One region of the Crassaminicella indica genome, then DNA from elsewhere that is predicted to be linked to it. Evidence: riboswitches for the same ligand, from Rfam matches in the RefSeq annotation. Region 1 holds a riboswitch; each other region holds the start of a gene.
The links. A riboswitch is a leader RNA that binds a small molecule or an ion and turns the genes downstream of it on or off. The one in region 1 is predicted to bind cobalamin.
Positions count from the first base shown of each region.

Region 1 (4,220 bases):
ATATAATAAACACTTAATGTCGCTGTAATAGCACCAATAAAAGCCATAATAGCTATTGCCCAAAAACCTATGAAGGTTGCTTCTAAGCCAAATACAATTGCAATAGTTGCACCAAAAGCAGCTCCTGATGATACCCCCAACACATAAGGATCTGCCATAGGATTTTTAAAAATACCTTGAAATATTACTCCCGATCCTGCTAAAGCCATACCAATCAATGATGACAATATAATTCTTGGTAATCTGATCCCTAAAACAATTAATTTTTTTGACTCATTAATAGCATCTGCTACAACATATTTCCCTATAAATGGAATATTGCTACATAAGATTTTAACTGCTTCCACAAAAGATATATCAGAAACACCAAGAGTACTTACAAATAAAATTAATACGCACAATAAAAATAATAGAAAAATAAATAAAATTTTATAGCCTTTCCTTTTCTGTATGTAGGTCATATACTTTCCTCACTTTAAAGCATAACAAGCTTTATTATCATAATCTGCTATTTAAATAATTCTGGATGTATTATTTTTGCTAATTCATAAAGACCATCTGCAAGTCTTGGTCCCTGCCTATCGAGAAGATTATTATCTATCTCAAACAATCTTCCTTCTTTCACTGCTGTCAAATCCTTGTATCCATTTGTATTCATAATTCCCTTCTTTGCATCATAATACTTTGAGCATATTAATATATCTGGGTCCTTCTCTATTAATTTTTCTAAGCTATACTTCCATCCAGTTGTATCTCTAGCAGCATTTTTCCCTCCTGCCAAGTTTATCATTTTATCAATAAATGTTCCCTCTCCTGCAGTATAATCTCCACCTGCTCCATAGCTTACCACATAATAAACTTCTGGTCTTTCTGCATTTTTTACTTTATCTATAACATTTTTAACTTGATCCTTCATACTAGATATGATTTTTTCTGATGCTTCTTGTGCATTAAGCACCTTCCCTAATTTACCGATTATTGCATAAGCTCCTTCAAAGCTTTCCTCTCCATAAAGAACAATAACCTTTACATTCAATTCCTCCAATTTGTTTAGTACATCTTCCTTAAAATGAGTAGATGCAACTACTAAATCAGGCTTTAAAGCTACAATTTTTTCAATATTTGGTTCCATAAGACTTCCTATACTCGCTATCGATTTTACTTTTTCTGGATAATCACAGTAATCTGTTCTTCCTACTAATTTTTCACCTGCCCCTAAAGCAAATATAGTTTCTGTTATATTTGGAGCAATAGATACAACTCTCTTAGGCTCACTTTCAATTATAACCTCCCGATTGTAAGAATCAACAATTGTAAGTGGATACTGACCCTTTTTTTCAGCTTCTTTTTGTTCTTCTACTTTTTCATTTGTTTTAGCACAAGAACAAAACAATATTATAGAAATGATGATCATAAATATTGATATCCATCTATTCTTTTTAAGCACAACTACACCTCCATCCTATTTTGCATTTATTATATTTTGTGTAATTTTTATTTATCTATTCAAATGCTTTATTTGGAACAAGCTTTATGTTTTTTCATATATTATTACAAAAGGAGGTACAAGCTAAATGAATTATTATCCATATAATTATGATCTATATTTAAAGTATCAAAAATGTCTTTATCGTGTTTGGCAATTACAGTATATCACTTATCAGCAATATCAACAATTAAATAAAATCCCACCCTTTGCTAAGCTCACTGATGAAGAACTAAAAAAAATTCAGCAATGCGAAAAAGAATTAGGAAACAAATATTATTTAATTGCTTTTGAAAAAACCGTAAAAAATCTTATGCAGCGGCTAAAAATTCAATAAAAAAGAGCCTTCACTAGCAAGGCTCTTTTTTTATCTATATATAAGATTTTTAATGGGCCTTTCATTATGAATAAAAGATTGCTTTAATTCCTTCCAAAAAACTTCCTTTAGTTCTCTTTTATTTTTTACAGACTTTCGAAGGAATAAGTTTTCATACACTTTATCTGCTTTCATATTTCCTGTTATCATTCTACTGTTGCTTTTTAATTTTTTATACATAGACATACTAACCACCATATTAAGCTCTCCTTTCAAATTCAAATCAATATACCATCTTTATAAGACTTGAACTTGATTAGGTGGTTCTGGAAAGTGGCCATAAGAAACAAATTTTAGTAGTTTAATATAATTGTCTGAAAATATGGTATCTAGTGGGAAAGGGATTAATGTGCTTAATCCATATACTAAATCATTCATTCCTATCAGCCTCCTTTCCTAAAACAATAAAGTCCTGTCAGAAGACAGGACAAAACATACTCCATATAAAATAATATGTAAGCTTTTACTTTGTTTCCTGGCCTTCCCACCGAAGGTAGTAACATACACAATAGGCAGGTCTCCTGACTCATGAATCTTCCTACTCCCTCTCCCCTTCCCGTTTTCACAGTGGGTTGCTTGAGGTTTCGTCATCATTTACAGTAGCGGGGGCTGCGCCGGATTTTCACCGAACTTCCCTATTAAACCTTAAAAAAGGTACCTAATGCAATCACCATATTTAATTTCATCTCATTATACCATTAAGTATCCAAATCGTCAATAAATAAAATATCATGAATCTCTTTTTTTATCTTTATTAAGCTTTCATCCTCTAAGCTTCTTTTCTCTTTCGCAGTAGCAATCTCAAAGCTCTTTTTTATTTTGACAGGTGCCTTACTAAAAATATAAATCCTATCCCCTAAGCTTATGGCTTCTTCTATGTCATGTGTTACAAAAATCACTGTTCTCAGATCTTTCATCCATAGCTTAATAAAAGCATCAATAAGCTCTCTTTTTATCTTTAAATCCAATCCCTTAAAAGGTTCATCCATAAGTAGAATATCAGAAGGATATGCAAAAGCCCTAGCAATAGCAACTCTTTGCAGCATTCCACCACTAATATCCTTTGGATAATAATCTTCAAAGCCTTCTAAATTCACCATTTTTATATATTGGGATATGATTTTTTCCCTTTCTTCCTTTGAATAAACATCCTTTAATACAAATTCAATATTCCCCCATACACTCTTCCACGGTAGAAGCCGTGGTTCCTGAAAAAGATACCCAATAACTTTATCACCAAATCCTAAAAATTCTCCTGCTTCAGCTTTAACAATTCCACTAATCGTATTTAACAAAGTAGTTTTTCCACATCCTGATGGACCCAAAATACAAGTAATATGTTCTTGTGGAATATTTATATTAAAGTTTTCAAATACTACAAGCCTTTGATAGCTTTTATATAACTGTTGAATCTTTAGGGTCATATTAACCTCTCCATCGCATAATCTTTTTTTCTAATATTCTTATAGCTCTTTCAAATATAAAGCTTAATAACACAGCTATCACTGTCCATGCAAAGACATTTTCTGTTTCAATATAAACCTTTGCATTGTAAAGGCTTGTACCTATCGCAAAATTTGGCTGACTTAGAACTTCTGCTGCAATAACAGCCTTCCAGCCTATTCCCATAGCAGTAGAAACGCCTGCTAAAAAATAACGTGAGATCGCTGGAAGATATATTTCTAAGATAATTCTATATTTTCTCACATGGTATATTTTAGCCATCTCTAAAAGCTTCACATCTACACTTTTTATTCCTTCAGAAACATTTACACATATAATAGGAAAAGCCACTAAGAAACTAACAAAAATTGGTACATACTCTGTCTTAAACCAAATTAATGCTAAGATAATAATAGACATAATAGGGGTAGATTTAATAACCACTAAAATAGGCTCTATAAGCCTTTCTAAAAACAGATGACTTCCTGTTAATAAGCCTATCAAAAGTCCTAAAGAACAAGATAAAAAAAATCCGATGCATCCTCTTTTTATAGTCATTAGCACTATTTTAAAAAAATTCTCTGATTTCATCAAAATCAATAAACTTTTACATGTAGCTTCAGGAGAAGGGAGAATGATCTTCGAAGCAATTATTTCCGAGCTCATTCTCCAAATAAATAGTAAAAGCAATATAGATAATATTGTAGGAAGCTTATTTTTTATAGTAAAAATTCTCATCTGGAAGCTTTCCTCCCACAGCTTTTGGTGAAAAATCATAAAGCACCTTCAAATATCCCTCTACTGTTTTTTGCGATTTTTGTGCATCCTGAAAAACAATATTGCATCTCGGAATAGCTAACTCAGCCATTTTTGCCTTCATACCAATACCATGCTTTTCAACTAGCTTTCCAGCCT
Region 1 covers NZ_CP078093.1:796,113-800,332, forward strand. The annotation lists gene KVH43_RS03775 (FecCD family ABC transporter permease) at 1-461, opposite strand, end outside; gene KVH43_RS03780 (ABC transporter substrate-binding protein) at 509-1,447, opposite strand; gene KVH43_RS03785 (hypothetical protein) at 1,575-1,823, shown strand; gene KVH43_RS03790 (hypothetical protein) at 1,854-2,060, opposite strand; cobalamin riboswitch at 2,357-2,539, opposite strand; gene KVH43_RS03795 (ABC transporter ATP-binding protein) at 2,561-3,286, opposite strand; gene KVH43_RS03800 (ABC transporter permease) at 3,288-4,043, opposite strand; gene KVH43_RS03805 (ABC transporter substrate-binding protein) at 4,018-4,220, opposite strand, start outside.

Region 2 (4,220 bases), 610 kb from region 1:
ATTTTCCCATCTTTTAATGCCAATATTCTATCACTAAACATATGTGTTAAATTCAAATCATGCATAATAGCTATAACAGTAAGATGCTCTTTCTCAATACAATCCTTTAATAAATTTAAAAAATAAATAGTATACTGAATATCCATATTTGAAAAGGCTTCATCTAAAAATAATACCTTTGGCGTTTGGGCTAGAGCCTTTGCTAGCATAACTCTTTGTTTTTCTCCCCCACTCAATTCAGTAATAGGAATATCAGAAAATTTTAGCGTATCTGTCATCTCCATGCATTCTCGTACTATCTTCATGTCTTTTGGGGTTAAATTCTTCATACGACTCTTAAATGGATTTCTTCCCATCATCACAACTTCTAAGCATGTAAAAGGGAATCTAATATCTACATTTTGAGACACAAAAGCTATTCTTTTACTTAAATCTTTTATACTATAGTCTTTCAAGCATTTATTTTGAAAATAAATATTTCCACTATATTTATGAAATTGTCCTGTAATCAAGCTAAGTAGGGTAGTCTTTCCTGAACCATTTGGCCCAATAATCGTTGTAAATTTTCCTTGTTCAATAAAAAAACTAATATCATGTAAAATTTCTTTATCATCGTATGAAAAAAATAAATTTTTTACTTTATACATATTAGCCCCCTTTACTTTAGTGCAGCGATTTATTTCTCGTCATAAAAATATATATGAAGAATGGTCCTCCAAGCAATGTTGTAAGCACACCTACAGGAATTTCTATATTCATCAATACTCTTGCACCTGTATCTGCTACCAATAATAATTCTGCACCAAGTAATGCTGAAAGAGGAATCAAAGTACGGTTATCAGACCCAATACAAAATCTAAGCATATGTGGCACAATAAGACCTATAAAGCTGATAATCCCACTTACAGATACGCATACAGCCGTAATGAATGAACCACATATTAAAAAAATCCTTCTTACACTTTGTGTATCAATACCTAACAATTTTGCTTCTTTCTCTCCCAAGCAAAGAAGATTCAAATCCTCTGAAAAATATATACAAATAATTATACATAATATTATCATCGGAAAACTCATCAAAACATGTTCCCAGCTTCTTGCTGATAAGCTTCCCATTAACCAATTCACAATAGGTGCAACGTTTTCTCCTGCTAGATTTTTTAAAAACTTAATACCAGCTGAAAGAATAGATGTCACTATAATTCCAGCAATAATCAAATTTGAAGAGCTTAAAACTCCTTTAACCTTAGCAATAGAAATCACAATACCTAATGTTATAAATGCACCAATAAAAGCACACGCTGTTATAGGAACTTGAAAATTATCCATCAAAAACATATTTATAAAAAGTGCTAGTGCTGCTCCAAAGGCTGCTCCAGATGAAACACCCATAGTATAAGAATCTGCCAATGGATTCATAAGCAACGACTGAAAAACAGCCCCTGAAACTGCCAAACCACTTCCTACTATCATTGCTGTAAAAATTCTTGGAAGCCTTACATTCCAAACAATAGCCACATAAGAAGCTTTTATATAACTATACACAGACTCATTTCCTGTAATTTTTCCAAATATAATTTTTACAACATCATAAGCACGAATATTTGCTCTCCCTAAATGAACTGATGAAAAAAAAGTGATAATCAATAAAACTAAAAAACAAATACCAATGATTTTCTCTTTATACCGTTTTTGCTGTATAGTCAAAGCCAAATTATTCTCCATAATTCCTCCAGTGGTAAAGTTTCACAAAATACATAATAAAAAAAGAGCTTCTCGGAAAGCTCTATATACACAGTAAAATGGTTTTAACATATCAAAATCTCCATTTTTTACTAGTCTATTCTACTTTCCCTCCGAAAGAATGAATATTAACAATTAGGCAGGTCTCCTGGCTTGGCTTCATTTTACTCCTTAACCTTCCCAAAGCAAACAGCTTCAGTGGTTTTAAAGTTTCATCCACCTCACAGTAGCGGGGGCTGCAGTGGCTTTTACCACTTTCCCTTTTAATTCTTAAAGAAACCTAATATTCTGTATGAATTTGTCAATAACACCTTTAATTATATATAATCATAAAAAGCATGTCAATAATAAGATTATTTTTAGTTTTGAGTATACAAAAACAAAACAGACTACTTAATTTTATATATTTTCGGTTTTAAAAGCTTATATTGATTAATTAGATTGATTCTGTTAGAGTTATAATTGAATTTAAAAACAGGAGGCAGCAATGAATAAATGAAGCATATAATTGAGATCAAAAAAGTAACAAAAAAATATGGAGATTTTACAGCTGTAGATAATTTAAGCTTAAAGATTCAAAAGGGAAGCTTTTTTGGCCTCTTAGGTCCTAATGGTGCAGGAAAAACTACACTTATTAAAATGCTTGTAGGGCTATTAAAGCCAACTAAGGGAACTATCCTTATTGAAAACCAAAAAATGAATCGTGACAATACTTTCATCAAAAGTAAAATTGGCATTGTTCCTCAGCATATCAACCTCGATAAAGAACTTTCTGTAAGAGAAAATCTTATTTTTTCTGCAAAGCTTTATAAAATAAAAGGAAATCAACTTCATCAAAAGATTGAAAAATTATTAGCTTTTTCAGATCTAAAGTCTATAGAAAATAGACTTAGCAAAAAATTATCTGGTGGTATGCAAAGAAAATTAATGATTACTAAAGCATTGGTTAATGATCCTGATATTCTTTTTTTGGATGAACCTACTGTAGGAATTGATGTAAATCATAGAAGGAAAATATGGGATATGCTAAAAGGAATGAAGGCTATGGGAAAAACAATCATTCTTACAACTCACTATATTGAAGAAGCTGAATATCTTTGCAATCAAATAGGTCTTATGGATCAAGGAAAAATATTTTATTGTAATACAAGCGATGCTTTAAAAAACAATCTTGGTAAATTTACTGTCGAATATTTTAATACAGAAAAAATAACAGAATATAAGTATTTTCAATCTATAGAAGAAGCAAAAGAATATGCTCATTCACTTGATACACATTATATTTTGAGAAATACAAATCTAGAAGATGTTTTTTATAATTTTACGAATAGGAAGGTACAATAAATGGAAGTTTTCACAATACTTTGGCGAGAATTTGCTTTTTTCAAAAAAAGAGCTTTCAAAATTACTTCTTCTGCAGTCATCACTCCTCTTTTATATTTATTAGCATTTGGATGGGGACTAGGAGCAGATGTTTCCATAGAAGGATATAGTTATCTACATTATATTATTCCTGGAATAATTGCTATGTCTACAATGCATACAAGCTTTAATGCTGTAGCCATTAGAATTTCTGTAGCAAGACTTCACGAAAAAAGCTTTGAATACTATCTAACAGCACCTGTAAATATGTATTTATTAACACTAGGCTACGTCATAGCTGGAGCATTACGTGGTTTTTATGCGGGATGTATCATTTTAATAGTCTCTTATCTATTTGGTGCTTATATCAATATTACATTTTCTTTTTTGCTAATATGCTTTTTGAACAGTCTTCTCTTTGCTGCTTTTGGATATTTTGCAGCAATGGTCATAAATACTCATTATGACATGAATCGCTTCACAAGCTTTGTCATTACACCTATGACCTTCTTATGTGGAACATTTTTTTCATTAGAAAAAATGCCATATATTATAAAAAGAATCATAGAGATACTTCCTCTTACCCATGCTATAATGGGGCTAAGAAATATCGCACTCAAAGGAATTACTAATTATTTTTCAATATTTATATTACTTACATACTTTTTAATCCTTTATGCCTTAGGTGTATATGCAAGCTATAGAGAAATATAAAACCATTTTTAGAAAGGAGGAAAACGAATACACTCGTATTCGTTTAAAGCTTATGTCAAAATTTTATGGAATTGGTACTGGCCCTGGAGACAGCTCTTTGGTTACAGTAAAAGCAGTAAACACACTTAAAAAATTAGATGTTCTTTTTGCTCCTCAACCAAAGGAAGGGGGAGAAAGCTTAGCTTTATCTATTGTCAAGGAATATATTTTACCTAAAACAGAAATAAAGCAAAGACACTTTCCAATGAATTTCAATGATGAAGAAAGAATAAATGCTTGGAATAAAATTGCAAAATCAATAGAAAATGAAGTAAAAAGTGGAAAAAATGTGGGCTTTATTACTTTAGGAGATCCAATGCTTTACAGTACTTATGTTTATATTTTAGAACTTTTAAGAGGAA
Region 2 covers NZ_CP078093.1:181,248-185,467, forward strand. The annotation lists gene KVH43_RS01040 (ABC transporter ATP-binding protein) at 1-647, opposite strand, end outside; gene KVH43_RS01045 (FecCD family ABC transporter permease) at 664-1,725, opposite strand; cobalamin riboswitch at 1,865-2,042, opposite strand; gene KVH43_RS01050 (ABC transporter ATP-binding protein) at 2,239-3,087, shown strand; gene KVH43_RS01055 (ABC transporter permease) at 3,088-3,819, shown strand; gene KVH43_RS01060 (cobalt-factor II C(20)-methyltransferase) at 3,797-4,220, shown strand, end outside.
Region 2: linked by a shared signal. The riboswitch ahead of KVH43_RS01045 (FecCD family ABC transporter permease) and the one ahead of KVH43_RS03790 (hypothetical protein) in region 1 are both predicted to bind cobalamin.

Region 3 (4,220 bases), 1.3 Mb from region 1:
TTGCGTTTCAAATACATTAAAATCTGTAAAATTAGATACATGGGGTAAATAAAGAACAGCAACCTCTATTTGTCCTTTATTATTTCTTTCAGTCCTAAATCTTTCAGCCAAACTATCCTCATCTTCTATTTGTACATTATAATATGGAACTACTCCTAAAACAGGAATACCCGTTAATTCTTCTAACATTTTGATTCCAGGTTTTAATATCTCTACATCTCCTCTAAATTTATTGATTATAATTCCTTTTACTCTCTTTCTTTCTTCTTCTGTAAGGAGCATAATCGTTCCATAGATAGAAGCAAAAACCCCTCCACGGTCTATATCCCCAATAAGGATTACATCTGCATCTGCCATTTCTGCCATCCCCATGTTTACAATATCCTTATCTCTTAAATTAATTTCCGCAGGACTTCCTGCTCCTTCTAATACTACAATGTCATAATGCTTTGCTAATTCATCAAATGAATCTTTTACCATTTTTGCTAAGGTTGGTTTAAACTCATGATATTCTACTGCTGACATATTCCGATATACTTTACCATTTAAAATCACCTGACATTTTTTATCTGTTGTTGGCTTTAAAAGAATAGGATTCATGAGTACACTAGGTTCTACTTTAGCAGCCTCAGCCTGCACCACCTGAGCTCTTCCCATTTCCATTCCCTTTTTTGTAATATATGAATTTAGTGCCATATTCTGTGATTTAAAAGGAGCTACTTTGTAACCATCTTGATAAAATATCCTGCAGAATGCTGCTGTAAGCAAACTCTTTCCTACAGAAGAAGCTGTTCCCTGAAACATTAAACTTTTACTTTTCATATTCTTCACAACTCCTATTCTTAAAAGATATACAATTTTTTATAAAGTCATTTGCAATGCTCATATTACTATAAAAATGAATATGTGCATACGCCCCTAAAGCATTATACTTTTTAAATCCACATTTCCACGTCTTAACGATTTCTCCATTTCTTATTTTATTCACAGTGTATACATATTCATCTTCTTTAATATCATCTACTGTTGAACGATGAAATTCATGGGCTTTTACAGAATATTTTTTTTCTGCAATTGCACAAGATTTGTCGATATTTACATAAACATATCCAAATCTTTGAAGCCTTTTTGTCATACTGGCTTTTGTATTAAATATACCTACCATTTCATACTCTCGATTCTCTAATGTGGTAATCCCTTTTGACAGATACATAAGCCCTCCACATTCAGCATAGGTCGGCAAACCTTTCTCAATAGCTTTTTTAATACTATTTCTCATAGAAATATTTTCTTCTAAATCCTTTGCAAATATCTCTGGAAATCCTCCCCCTATATATAACCCGTGGAGATTTTTAGGTAATTCCTCATCTTTTAAAGGACTAAAATATACTATGTTTGCTCCTAAAGCCTTTAATAAATCTAAATTATCTTCATAATAAAAATTAAAAGCTTTGTCTAAAGGAACTCCAATGTTTACATTTCCTACAATCCTTTTATATTTTTCTGGTTTGTATGAAATTTCTTCGGCTGTTCCTGCAATAGCCAATAGTGCATCTAAATCAATAGTTTCTTCTACCATCTTAGCGATTTCATCTATTTTCCTTTTTAAGTTCTCTACCTCTACACTAGGTACTAATCCTAAATGTCTACTTTTCAACTCAATATTTTTATTAGGCTTTAAAAAACCAATACATTTTATTTTTGTATCTCTTTCAATGCTTTCTTTTAATAAATCATAATGAACTTCTCCTGAAATGTTATTAATAATAACGCCCTTTATATTTACACCTTCATCATACAACTTATATCCTAATACTTGAGCAGCTGCACTTGAAGACATTCCCTTTCCATTAATAATTAAAATGACAGGTGCATTTAGAATTTTCGAAACATGCGCTGTACTTCCTTCATCTTTTTTTACTCCATATCCATCATATAAGCCCATAACACCTTCAATAACAGATATATCCTTATTCATCGCATTTTTAGCAAATAGTTTTATAATACTATTTTTATCTAGCATCCAGCTGTCTAAGTTTCTAGATTTATTGGCTGTTACAAAAGTATGAAAAGCAGGATCGATATAATCTGGTCCTACCTTAAAGGGTTGAACCTTTATTCCCCTCTTTTTAAGAGCAGCCATAATTCCAGTAGAAATAGTAGTTTTTCCTACTCCGCTTTGCGTGCCTGCTATCACAAATCTAGGCAATCTCATAGTAATCATCCCTTCACAAAAAATGCCCCGACCATCACTAGCCAGGGCATGAGCATTAAAACTTTCTCTTCCCTTCCCGCCGAAGGTACTTCAAATGAATCAAATAGGCAAGTCTCCTGACTCGTGAATCACTTTACTCTCGATACCTTCCCTATATGCTAGGTGGTATTTTACCGATTTCATCCTCACTCACAGTAGCGGGGGCTGTGTCGGATTTTCACCGAACTTCCTTTTTAAGTCTTACGACACCCATTTTCATTATTCACTTTATTCAATCCTATCAAAATACGACATTTATTTCAACAGCTTTTATTTTATATAAATACATATCATTGATTTAGTCCAATCAGAACAGGCAATTTATCAACCATTTCAATTGTAGTAATACCACAGTTTTCTATTTTATACTTCCAATAATCTTCTATCCCATTCCCAATCAAATAAGCTAAAATAGCTCGAATACATCCTGCATGAGATACTATCAAAATATTTTTATCCTTATATTCAGCAATAATATTATCTATAGACGATGTAACCCTTTTATACATATGCCTTACACTCTCTCCAAAAGGAGGTGCATAATCAATCCAATCCGCTTCCCATCCACTTAATTCTTTTGCATATTTTTTCTTTATTTCTTTATAGCTTAATCCCTCCCATAGACCAAAATTCATTTCTCTTAACTTTTTTTCTAAAATAATTTTTTTATGATGATACTTATTAATCATTTCTGCCGTTTTCATGGTTCTATTCAAATCACTTGTAATAATATAATCTATCTTTCTTTCTTTTAATTTTTCACAAACCTTCTTTGCTTGCATCATTCCTTTTTCAGTAAGCTCCACATCATTCCATCCACAATATAATCCCTTATTATTATCTTCTGTTTCTCCATGTCTTACAAATATCAACTTCAAATAGCTCCCCACCTTCTCTTATATGCTGGAAAAATAAAGTAAATATACTAATTCTGAAAGCTCACATAATGCTCCTAATGTATCTCCTGTCATTCCTCCTATTTTACTGCTAATGTGTTTTATATACCAAATACTAAACAAAAAACATATTAGAGTAAAAGGAATTGCTCGAATATTTATAAAGGATATACAAATTGCAATCATTACTGCTATTGCTAAATGCTTGTTGTTGGTCTTTCCTATAAACAGATTTCCCATTCCGCTACTTCTTGCATATACAGAAAATCTTGCAGCATAAACAATAGACAACCTTGAAAAAACAGGCATAAGTAGTAATACTCCATAAACATCTGGTAATGAAAAGCTATAAATGAATGCAATTTTTAAAAGAATAGTACAAAATATAGCCAATGCTGCATTTGTTCCTAATCTACTATCTTTCATAATCTCTAATATAATTTCCTTTGGTCTATTACTATAAATCCCATCGAAGGTATCTCCCAATCCATCTAAATGCAGTCCTCCAGTAATAAAAACCTCAGAAACAACTGATATAGTAGCAGCCAAAAAAGCACCTCCTAGCTTATATCCTATATAATGAAAGGATACCATAAACATGCCGATGACAAGCCCTACCAATGGAAAATATATAATCCCATCTGAAAAATCTTTTTCATCTACTTTTAAATACAAATTAATAGGAATACGAGTTAAAAACTGAAGCATTACAATAAATTTTTTCATAGCATTTCCTCCTATTTCAACCTCATAGGAATTCCTGAAACAGTAAAATACACTTCATCCGCTTCTCTTGCAATAAGTTGATTTATTCTTCCTGCAATATCTCTAAATATGCGAGATATTCTATTTTCAGGCACAATTCCCATTCCTAATTCATTAGTAACCATAATACACCAAATGTCTTCTTCTCGAATGGCTTTTATAAGCTTAATAATCTGGTCTTTTATCTTTTCTTCAATATTGTCTATAACTTCATGACTGATTTTGTCCCAATTTACATCTTCTTCAAACATTAAGTTTGTTACCATAATAGTAATACAATCTAACAGTATTACCTCATGCTCACG
Region 3 covers NZ_CP078093.1:2,064,193-2,068,412, reverse strand. The annotation lists gene KVH43_RS09725 (cobyric acid synthase) at 1-822, opposite strand, end outside; gene KVH43_RS09720 (cobyrinic acid a,c-diamide synthase CobB) at 812-2,215, opposite strand; cobalamin riboswitch at 2,305-2,483, opposite strand; gene cobC (alpha-ribazole phosphatase) at 2,545-3,132, opposite strand; gene cobS (adenosylcobinamide-GDP ribazoletransferase) at 3,151-3,876, opposite strand; gene cobU (bifunctional adenosylcobinamide kinase/adenosylcobinamide-phosphate guanylyltransferase) at 3,888-4,220, opposite strand, start outside.
Region 3: linked by a shared signal. The riboswitch ahead of KVH43_RS09720 (cobyrinic acid a,c-diamide synthase CobB) and the one ahead of KVH43_RS03790 (hypothetical protein) in region 1 are both predicted to bind cobalamin.

Region 4 (4,220 bases), 770 kb from region 1:
GAATTAAAAGAAATTGCCGAAATTGCAGTAAAGCACAATATTTTCATTATTTCTGATGAAATTTACGAAAAATTAATATATGATGGAAAACATAAAAGTATTGCTTCTTTAGGTGATGATATAAAAAAATTAACTATTGTGATTAATGGTATGTCAAAGGCGTATGCTATGACTGGATGGAGAATAGGATATTTAGCAGCAGACAAAGAAATTATTAGCATTATTAATAATATTCAAAGTCATGCTACCTCTAATCCTAATACTATTGCACAGTATGCGAGTATAGCTGCTTTAAAGGGAGATCAAAAACCAATATATAAAATGATAGAAGCATTTGTAGAAAGAAGAAATTATATGGTTGAAAAGATCAATAGTATTGATGGATTATCTTGTAGAATGCCAGAAGGAGCATTTTATGTAATGGTAAATATATCAAAAATTATAGGAAAGACCTTTAATGGATTTACTATTAATAGTTCAATGGATTTTGCAGAGTATTTACTAGAGAATGTAAACGTAGCAGTAATTCCAGGGATCGCTTTTGGTGCAGATAATTATATTAGATTATCCTATGCTACTTCTCTTGAAAATATTCAAGAAGGATTAAAAAGAATAGAAAAAGCTATTCAATAATAAAATAATTGTTTTGAAAAAGCATCTGTGAGGATGCTTTTTTTTTCATGAAAATATATTAAACTAATTGGAATATATTTCTATGTGTTTAGCATAGTATATTAGCATAAAAACGCATAGAGGATGTGAACCTTATGTTCATAGTTGTTACGAAAAAAAGATTGTATAAAGTAATTATAGCTTTACTAATTGTGTGTTTGTTGATGATATGTATTTTTATAAAATGCAGGAAGAATACAAAAACAAATGGAGAGCCAGTTGGATATGTAGTATTGGTGATTGATGATTTAGGTTATCATGGGGATGGAATGGAGGAGCTGTTAAAATTAGATATACCTATTACAGCTGCGGTAATGCCTTTTTCACCATTTACAAAGAGTGATGCAGAAGCTGTACATAAAGCAGGTATTGAGGTAATAATGCACGTACCAATGGAGCCAGTTGTTGGGAAAAAGGAATGGTTAGGACCGAAGGGAATTACTTGTGACTTATCTGATGAAGAAATAAAGCTTAGAATAAAAGAAGGATTAGATGAAATAAAATACGCTGTAGGGATGAATAATCATATGGGTTCAAAAGCTACACAAGATAAAAGAGTAATGAAGGCTATCCTAGAAATTGCAAAGGAGAATAATTTATTTTTTTTAGATAGCAAAACAAACCCTAATTCTATTGTAGCAGATGTAGCAAATGAATTAGATGTTATTTGCTTTGAAAGAGATGTATTTTTAGATAATATAAAAAATCAAAGGGCAATAGAAAAACAGTTGAAAAAACTTGGTAATATTGCTTTAGAAAAAGGGTATGCGATAGGAATAGGACATGTAGGAGCTGAAGGAGGAAAAGTAACAATCAATGCTATAAAAAATATGTATCCTATTTTAGAAAAAGAAGGAATTAAGTTTGTAAATTTATCAAAGTTAAAGAGAAATTTACATTAATATGTGAATATGGCAATAGGTTGACAATATGGTAATAAATGCTATAATGTGAATGATATGAAAATTAAATAAAATAGTGTAAGGATTTAGGGAAAAGGGTGAAAATCCCTTACTGTAGTCGCAGCTGTAACCGGCGATGAAAATCAGAATATGCCACTGTCAAATGAATGGGAAGGCCTGATTGGAAGATGACCCGGGAGTCAGAAGACCTGTCGTTACATACTTTTGTAATCCTCCGACTTAGAGGAGAAGAAGAATATTGGTGTTAAAACACAGAAATATCTATTGGGTAATTAAGTATTTTTGAATGATCCCAGTATAAGTACATCTGAATCCTCTTCCAGGTTGGAAGGGGATTTTTTCAATATACGTATTAGGGGGAATGAAGTGTGAAAAAAATAAAGAGCTTGATTACATTACTTCTTGTAATCTCAATGGTATTTTCTTCATGTGGATTTAGTATGGCACAGGGGAAGGATACGGATTCGAAATCGAATGTGGTAGTTATAGATGGTGTTAAATATAAGGGGTATAAAGGACCTGTACAAGGAGAAATCAAATATAAGGAAGGCAGGCCAGCAAATCAGAATTCAAAGGTATATAAAGCATCTGGTGATATTGAAAGTCCATATCATGTTGATTTAGTTGTAACTACTGATTTTGGTCATAAAAAAATATATGCAAAAAATGTTGGGCTTGTAAAAGATGAAGTTGGAATGGAAGTATTATTTAGAAATTTAGATATTCAAACTGCTTATGGTGGTGGGTTTGTGAATGCGATTAATGGGATTGAATCAAAGTTTACATTTTATACAGGAAAAAATAGAAAAAAACAAGATTGGTTTTATTGGGTAAATGGTATTTTGGCGCCAGTAGGTATAGCTGAATATAGACCAAGTCCAGACGATGTAATATGGTGGGATTATCATGATTGGAGTATAACTATGTTTGCACCAGCTGTGATTGGTTCTTATCCTCAGCCTTTTAAAAATGGATTCTGGGGGAAAAATCCAGGAACAGTTATTATGTATACAGATGGCTACAAAGACGAGGCAGAAAAATTAAAAGCGAGTCTTATAAAACAAGGGGTGAAAAAAATAGATTTGGCAGCTTACAATCCAAAAGCTTTAGAAAAGCCAAAGAAATATTATATATTATTAGGAACATGGAATAAACTAGCAAAAAAAAGCAAGCTAATGAAGGATATCAATAGAAAAAATAAATTAATTGGAACGTATGTGAAATTTGAAGGAGGAAAACTAAAAGCTTTAGATTTTAAAGGAAAGACTATTTCATCTTATGATCATGCTGGAGCTATTTATGCTTATGCAGCAGGAATAGGAAGTGTTAATCCAATATGGATGGTTACAGGAACAGATGATGAATGGGTAAATAAGGCATTAGATGTACTTATTAATAAACCAAAGTCTATTGATAGATATTTTAGTGCAGTTATATCAAAAAACGGCATAGAAAATGTACCGTATGTTCATTAAAGGATGTGAAAGAATGAAAAAAATAGGGTTTTTAGTGAGTATCCTGATTTTTATAATTTGTTTTTCAATTATAGGACAAGCTCAAACTATTGACATAGAAGTAAATGTTGGTTTTGATGGAAAAATAAAGCTTGGTGGAATGAATCCTATAAAAATTATTTTAGATGCTAAAGAAAATGAATTGGTAGGAGATCTAAAAATATATGTAGGAGAAAGAATTTATACTCATCCTATAAATTTGAAATCAAATACTAAAAAAGAATATATGTTTTCTATACCTGTTTTGAAAGAAAATGAAAAGCTAGAGGTAAATATTGAAAAAGATGGACAAGTTATAGAAAATAAGACGATTACTTTAAAAATTCTTCCTAAAAATACAGTATTTATAGGTGTTTTAAGTGATACTCCTGAAAATTACTATGGAATAAAGGAAATGCATAAAGGTTTATTTCATGATAAAAATATTGAAGTAATCAAATTAAATGAAGAAATGTCGTATACCGTAAAGGAATTAGAAAATTTGAACATATTAATTCTTGATAATTTTTATACAAATAATCTATCAAATGAAAGTGAAGAAATATTGAAAAAATGGATTGCTAATGGAAATATATTGTTAATTGGTGATGGAAAATATGCATATAAAAATTTAACAGGATTCCTTAAAGGGATAGAAGAGAAGAAAAATATAGGGGATGGATGGGTGATCCCTGTAAAAGGTAATGCATTTATCAATATGATAAATAAAAATATTACTCCTTTTGGGATAAATAAAATATTAAATAATGACAATTTAGATAAAAGAATCAATGCTTCAAAGAACCTTTATGGAGCAGCAGATTATTTATTAACACCTAATTACAAAACAGTATGCTTTTTATTTTCATTTTTAATAATTTATATTCTTTTATTAGGAATCTTTATGTATTTTGGAAAGAAAAAATGGTTATTCTCATCGATAATTATGATTGCCTGTATTGTTTTTTACGGATTTTCTTTTATAGGAAATCTTGATAAGCTAAAGGCTGTCAGTGCAGCCGTAAAAATATATCATCATGGGTTAGATTGCTATAAATTTACTAGTATTTATCCAGATAAAGAAGATAATATACGTCTTCAATTTGTTAATGGTCATTTTATAGATGTGCTT
Region 4 covers NZ_CP078093.1:1,561,134-1,565,353, forward strand. The annotation lists gene KVH43_RS07500 (pyridoxal phosphate-dependent aminotransferase) at 1-633, shown strand, start outside; gene KVH43_RS07505 (divergent polysaccharide deacetylase family protein) at 768-1,574, shown strand; cobalamin riboswitch at 1,640-1,805, shown strand; gene KVH43_RS07510 (DUF4430 domain-containing protein) at 1,964-3,070, shown strand; gene KVH43_RS07515 (hypothetical protein) at 3,084-4,220, shown strand, end outside.
Region 4: linked by a shared signal. The riboswitch ahead of KVH43_RS07510 (DUF4430 domain-containing protein) and the one ahead of KVH43_RS03790 (hypothetical protein) in region 1 are both predicted to bind cobalamin.